One region of the Delftia sp. DLF01 genome, then DNA from elsewhere that is predicted to be linked to it. Evidence: riboswitches for the same ligand, from Rfam matches in the RefSeq annotation. Region 1 holds a riboswitch; the other holds the start of a gene.

Region 1 (3,403 bases):
CTCTTCGCGGATCAGGCGCCAGGCCTCGGTCACATCAAAGCGCCGCAGCAGCACCTGGGTGGCCCCGGCCTGCAGGCGCGGCAAAAAGCTGGTGTGCAGCTCGGCCGTGTGGTTGAGCGGCGCCATGGCCAGGCCCACGTCGTCGCGCGTGAACTGCATGGTCTGGTGCATGAGGGCGTTGTGCGCCAGCTTGCTGCGGTGCGTATGCAGCACGCCCTTGGGCCGGCCCGTGGTGCCGCTGGTGTACATGAGGATGCAGGGGTCGCTCTCGCGCACATGGGCCTGGGGCGGCACGCTGCTGCGGCCCCTGGCCAGGGCGGACAGGCGCTGCGTGGCCCAGACCGGCAGCGGGTCGGCCGGCGCATCGTCGGCAAAGATCCAGTGCTCGATGCCCGTGCCAGTGCCGCCGCCTTCGGCCTTGAGCAGGGCCTGGGCGCGTGCGGCCACCTCGCCGCCCTCGTGCTCGAACACCAGGGCGCGCGCAGCACCGTCCTTGAGGATGAAGGCCAGCTCCTGCGCCGCCAGCCGGTAGTTGATGGGGTTGAAGATGGCGCCCAGGCGCGCGGCCGCCAGCATGGTGAAGGCAAAGGCCGGCGTGTTGTAGAGAAAGGCCGCGACCACGTCGCCATGGCCTATGCCCAGCTCGGCCAGGCCATGGGCGTGGCGGTTGACTTCGGCATCGAGCTGGGCGTAGGTCCAGGCGCGGCGCTCGCCGCCCTCCCACGCGACCAGGGCTTCCTTGTTCGGCAGGTAACGTGCCGGCCAGGCCAATGTGTCTCCCAGCGTCTGCTGCATGTGCGCTTCTTCCTTCTCGCTCACGAGATTTCATATATCGATGCATCTCAATGTAGGAGATTTTTTAGACAGTTATGCAATTTGCAAATGCATCCATGCAGGCAAGCGCATGGACCGGCAGTCGGCCCGCGGAAATCCCGAAGCCGCGCGGACGCTGGCCGCAGCTAGAATGCGCCGGTCAGGAGAGAGTGCCCGCCCGGCCGCGATGGTCACAGGCAGCGGCACCGCCGAAGGCGCAGGGTTCGTCCCGAACGCTCAGGCAAAAGGACTGGCACCGCCTGCCGCCACGGCCGCAGGCGTTCCTAGCTGGAGAGAGATGCAGGGCACGGCGGTGTGCCCCATCCACCGAAGGAGCAAGCCCCACGCATGGAAGGTGCGGGTGAATCTCTCAGGTAAAGCGGACAGCAGGGCAGGACATCCCGGGATTCCGGGATGGCGTTGTGCCTTGCCCCTTGCCGAAAAGAGAGTCCCTCCTTGACCGCTGCCTCCACCACCGATCTGCTCAAGACCCCGCTGTTCGACCTGCACCAGGAACTGGGCGCGCGCATGGTGCCGTTTGCAGGCTACTCCATGCCCGTGCAATACCCGCAGGGGCTGATGGCCGAGCACCTGCACACGCGCGAGGCGGCAGGCCTGTTCGATGTCTCGCACATGGGCCAGATCAGCCTGCGCGGCCCGGATGCCGGCGCGGCGCTGGAATCGCTGCTGCCCATGGAGGTGCTGGGCCTGGGCGAACACCGCCAGCGCTACGGCCTGCTGCTCAATGATGCGGGCGGCATTCTGGACGACCTGATGTTCGTGCGCCGCGAGGACGACCTGTTCCTGATCGTCAACGGCGCCTGCAAGCATGAAGACCTGGCGCACATCCAGGCCCGCATCGGCCAGCGCTGTGAAATCGAGCCCCAGTTCGACCGGGGCCTGCTGGCGCTGCAGGGCCCGCAGGCAGCAGCCGCCATGGAGCGCCTGCTGCCCGACACGGCCGGGCTGGTGTTCATGACGGGCGGCTACTTCGACTGGGAAGGCGCCGAGCTGTACATCACGCGCAGCGGCTATACCGGCGAGGACGGCTTAGAGATCTCCCTGCCCGCCAGCCACGCCGAAGCCTTTGCCCGTGCCCTGCTGGCCCAGCCCGAAGTCAGGCCCGTGGGCCTGGGCGCGCGCAATTCGCTGCGCCTGGAAGCCGGCCTGTGCCTGTACGGCAACGATCTGGACACGACCACCACCCCGGCCGAGGCCGCCCTGAACTGGGCCGTGCAGAAGGTCCGCCGCATTGGTGGCGAGCGCGAAGGCGGCTTTCCCGGCGCGGCCACCGTGCTGGCCCAGCTGCAGTCGCCCGAGCTGCTCACGCGCAAGCGCGTGGGCCTGGTGGCCCTGGAGCGCGTACCCGTGCGCGAAGGCACGGAGCTGCTGGATGCCAGCGGCCGCAAGGTCGGCCAGGTCACCAGCGGCCTGCTGTCGCCCACGCTGAACCAGCCCGTGGCACTGGCCTATGTGGAGCCGGGCAGCGCCGCCATCGGCACCACGCTGCAGGCCATGGTGCGCGGCAAGGCCGTGCCCATGCAGGTGCAGGCCACGCCCTTCGTGGCGCCCCGCTATCACCGCGGTTGAGGACAGCCTGCGCGCTTGGCGTGGATCGAGTTCGGCGGATTCGTTTTTCCTGCCATCGCATGCCGCTACAGTGCGCACTGACCTTTCTCAAACCGCCTTTCACAGGTTTCTTTTTCAGTTTCTATCGGAGCAAGCCATGAGCATCCAGTATTCCAAGGACCACGAATGGATCAACGCCGCCAACCCTGACGCGGCCATCGTCGGCATCACCCTGCACGCACAGGATGCGCTGGGCGACGTGGTGTTCGTCGATCTGCCCGCCGTGGGCACCAGCTTCAACCAAGGCGATGTGGCCGGCGTGGTCGAGTCCGTCAAGGCCGCTGCCGATGTCTACATGCCCGTCAGCGGCGAGATCGTCGAAGTCAACGAAGCCCTGCGCGACGACCCCTCCCTGGCCAACAGCGATCCGCTGGGCGAAGGCTGGTTCTTCAAGGTCAAGCTCAGCGACGCAGGCCAGCTGGCCGCGCTGCTCGACGAAGCCGCCTACACGGCCTTCGCACAGAGCAACTGACGCCACTTTCCGGCCAGGACGGGCGCCAGGGCCCGCCCTGGCGCTTTTCAGCTTTTGAGACAGGTCCCTCCATGCTGATGTCCTCCACCCAGCCCCTTGCCGCCCTCGAGAACGCCACCGAATTCGTGGCCCGCCATATCGGCATTGCGCCCGAAAACGAGGCCCACATGCTCAGCGCCATTGGCGCGGCATCGCGCGATGCGCTGATCGACGCCATCGTCCCGCCCTCCATCCGGCGCCACCAGCCCATGGCGCTGCCGCCAGCGGCCACCGAGGCACAGGCGCTGGCCGAACTCAAGGCGCTGGCAGGCCGCAACCAGCTGCTCAAAAGCTTCATCGGCCAGGGCTACTACGGCACGCACACGCCCGGCGTCATCCTGCGCAACATTCTGGAGAACCCCGCCTGGTACACGGCCTACACGCCCTACCAGGCCGAGATCTCGCAAGGCCGCATGGAGGCCCTGGTCAACTTCCAGACCATGGTCTGCG
Region 2 (3,403 bases), on a different contig from region 1:
TGGCGGCCATTGCGCCGCCGGGCCGGGGCATGGCCCACGGCGTGCTCACCGAAGAGGCCCAGGTGCTGACCCTGGTCGGGCTGGACCCGCTGCGCCAGGGCGTGGCCCTGTCATCGGCCGTGGAGGCCGGGCATTCGGTGATCTTCTGCCGCCGCCAGGCCCAGGTCGCGCGCCAGGAACTGCTGCAACTGGGCGCTGCGCTGCGCGATGCGGCGGAGCCCGAGGAGGCGGCGCCCGAAGGCGAGGCACAGCCCCGCATCCGTGGCGCCATCTACATCAGTTGCCGGGGCCGCGGCGGCGGCCTGTTCGGCGGCCCCGATGCCGAGCTGCGCACCCTGCGCCACGCACTGGGCGATGTGCCATTGATCGGCTTCGTCGCCGAAGCCGAGATCATGGACGCCCGCCTGCACCGCTTCGCCGGGGTGTTGACGGTGTTCACTGCCTAGGCGTCGTACACGCCGTACACACCGTCTGCACCTCAGACCGCGCGCGGGCGCACCGTGCCTGCGCTGCGATCCGGGTCCATGGCTGCGGCTCCCAGAAAATCGAAATCCACGGCCGGCTGCCTGCCGCTGACCAGATCGGCCAGCGCCATGCCGGAGCCGCAGGCATGGGTCCAGCCCAGCGTGCCGTGGCCGGTGTTCAGGAACAGGTTGGCGATGGGCGAGCGTCCGATCAGCGGCACATTGCTGGGCGTGGCGGGGCGCAGGCCGCTCCAGAACTGGGCGCGCCCGGTATCGCCGGCGCCGGGGAACAGCTGCTGCACGCGCCGCACGATGGCCTCGCAGCGCACGGGGTCCAGGTTGCGGTCGTAGCCGTTGAACTCGGCCGTGCCGGCAATGCGCAGGCGGTCGCCCTGCGCGCCGGTGTAGCGCGAGAACACCAGCTTGAACTCATCGTCCGTGAGGCTGACCTGGTAGGCCTTGGCGGGGTCCAGCACCGGCAGGGTCACGGAGTAGCCCTTGGCCGGGTAGATGGGCAGGCGCAGCCCCAGCGGCTGGGCCAGCAGCGGGCTGAACGAGCCCATGGCCAGCACATAGGCGTCGCCCTGGATGCGTTCGTAGCGGCCATCGGCATTGGTCACCTCCACATGGTCAATATGGCGGCTTGCGCCCGCACCCGTGGTGCGCAGCGCCATGACGTGGTGGCCGTGGCGGAACTGCACGCCCGTGGTGGTGGCAATGCGTGCCAGCTCGCGCGTGAAGAGGTTGGCGTCGCCCGATTCATCCTCGGCCGTATAGGTGGCGCCCGCTATCTGCCCGCGCACATGGGCCAGGGCCGGCTCCAGGCGCACGGCTTCGTCGGCGTCGATCAGGCGGCGGTCGCAGCCCAGGGCCTGCATCTGCTCGGTGGGCTTGAGAGCGCCCTCGAACTCGCGGGCGTTCGTGTAGAAGTGCAGGATGCCCTGCATGCGCTGCTCGTACTGGATGCCGGTGTCCGACCGCAGCTGCTGCAGGGCCTCGCGGCTGTAGGTGCCCAGGCGAACGATCTGCTGGATGTTGTGGCGCGTGCGCGCGGGCGTGCAGTTGCGCAGGAAGGACAGGCCCCAGAGCCACTGGCGCATGTCGGCGCGCAGGCGGAACAGCAGGGGGGCGTCCTGCCGGCCCAGCCAGCCCAGCAACTTCAGCGGTGCGCCGGGGTTGGCCCAGGGTTCGGCATGGCTGACCGAGATCTGCCCGCCGTTGGCAAAGCTGGTTTCGGCGCCGGGCGCAGCCTGGCGGTCGATGACGGTCACTTCATGACCGAGAGATTGCAGATAGTAGGCCGAGGCGGTGCCGATCAGGCCGGCTCCGAGAACGATGACGCGCATGACAATGCCCTTTCAAAGGCATGTGCCGGTCACGCGGAAGCTGGTAGCTATGGATTCAATAGCAAGCAGCCGGCGTCCGTCGTGACGCAGCTGCCGCTCCCCCTGTCCTTGGTACCTGAGAGATTCACCGCCGTCCATGGGAACGGGGCTTGCTCCTTCGGTGCGCCGCATATTGCGTGCGGCGGCTCTCCAGACGGCATGTTGTGTTTGCAGTACGGAACCTGAGCGTGTATGGGAGTTTGCGCCTTCGGTGAGGCTCGGCACCGTGGTGCCCGCCTGCTCTCCTGCAGGGGCGATTCTATGTGGCTTGCGCAGCCGGTTCCAGTCGTACTGGGGATACCACCAGTTACTACCTGTATGTGGTGTGGCCGATTCAGGGTATTCCCTATATCGCTCAAGCGCCTCCCTCGTAGCGCTGGCACGAGCCTTCGATTTCATGTAAAAAAACTATTGAAATAGAAAAAAACATGATTTAGCCTATCGATGTGTGCAGTGGTTTGTCAGTGCATGTTCTGGTCGATTGGACCTGCATGGGTTAACCATGAGTTGTGTATATGTCTGATAGGCGACTTACCGTTGCACAGGTGCAGGTCCATGGAAACTGGCCCGGCACTGAAAAAATACAAGCACGGTGAATATGGTTTGTGGAGGGAGGAATGATTTGCGTCGCAAACCCGACTGAAGGTGTGTCCGGCTCAATGGGCAGCGGAGCAGCTCGCAAACGTTGATGGAAATCCACCTTTTTGATTGACGCGCAGGATCTGCGCGAAACATTTTGCTTCCAACCTCACCGGCTGCAAGGTGAGTTGTGAGCTCGTGATTCAAATAGAACTATTCGAGGTACGGCGATGCAAATGCGCTGGGTACAACTGATGGCCATTGCCATTGGGAAAATCATTTTCCTGTCATATCTCCTTGAGAAAACGGGGAATATCATGCATGCTCTCAATCGCCTGCCTGGTTCGGCATTTTTTCGCAAGTGGCGTGCAGCGAAGTGCCTTTTCTCTTTGCTGCTGCTTTCATGCGCGGGTATCTCATCCACGGCACTCGCGGCGACCATCGTTTTCACGGTCACCGACAACAGCGACGCTCCAAATGCCAATGCAACGACACCAACCACCTGTGTCAGCACGCTGGGGGGTACCTTTGCTGGCGCATGTACGCTGCGAGCGGCCATTCAGGCAGCCAACTACACGCTACAAACGCTGGATCCGAGTGCCGATGTTTCCATCGTCTTTGCGCCGACACTGTCTACGTCGGTACGAACCATACAGAGCGGGACATCCAAGGATGCGGCGGGAAACCTCCATCCGTATGTCGACAATCAGACGGTTTACGTGCGCTGTGCCAACACATTCGTCAGCGGAGCCCAGTCCGGCGCCGTGACGGGAGCCACCAATGCCTGTGGTCAAACCCAGATGATCAGCGGCGGCGATACGGGCACCACCACTGGTGCCGGTGGTGCCTGGTACTGGCTCAAAGGCACCGTGCCAGCCGGCACGGGCTCATTGACCATCGATTTCGGGGGAGTCATACAAGTCCAGAACTGGGCGGACTCCGCCTGGGAAACTTTTTATCTTGGTGGGAAGAACA

The links. A riboswitch is a leader RNA that binds a small molecule or an ion and turns the genes downstream of it on or off. The one in region 1 is predicted to bind glycine.
Region 2: linked by a shared signal. The riboswitch ahead of IB269_RS26615 (D-amino acid dehydrogenase) and the one ahead of gcvT (glycine cleavage system aminomethyltransferase GcvT) in region 1 are both predicted to bind glycine.

What each region holds. Positions count from the first base shown of each region.
Region 1 covers NZ_JACVAZ010000001.1:1,380,910-1,384,312, reverse strand. The annotation lists gene IB269_RS06045 (fatty acid--CoA ligase) at 1-795, opposite strand, end outside; glycine riboswitch at 965-1,076, shown strand; glycine riboswitch at 1,092-1,210, shown strand; gene gcvT (glycine cleavage system aminomethyltransferase GcvT) at 1,228-2,403, shown strand; gene gcvH (glycine cleavage system protein GcvH) at 2,540-2,914, shown strand; gene gcvP (aminomethyl-transferring glycine dehydrogenase) at 2,986-3,403, shown strand, end outside.
Region 2 covers NZ_JACVAZ010000006.1:171,842-175,244, forward strand. The annotation lists gene IB269_RS26610 (FIST N-terminal domain-containing protein) at 1-446, shown strand, start outside; gene IB269_RS26615 (D-amino acid dehydrogenase) at 479-1,810, opposite strand; glycine riboswitch at 1,903-2,013, opposite strand; gene IB269_RS26620 (beta strand repeat-containing protein) at 2,665-3,403, shown strand, end outside.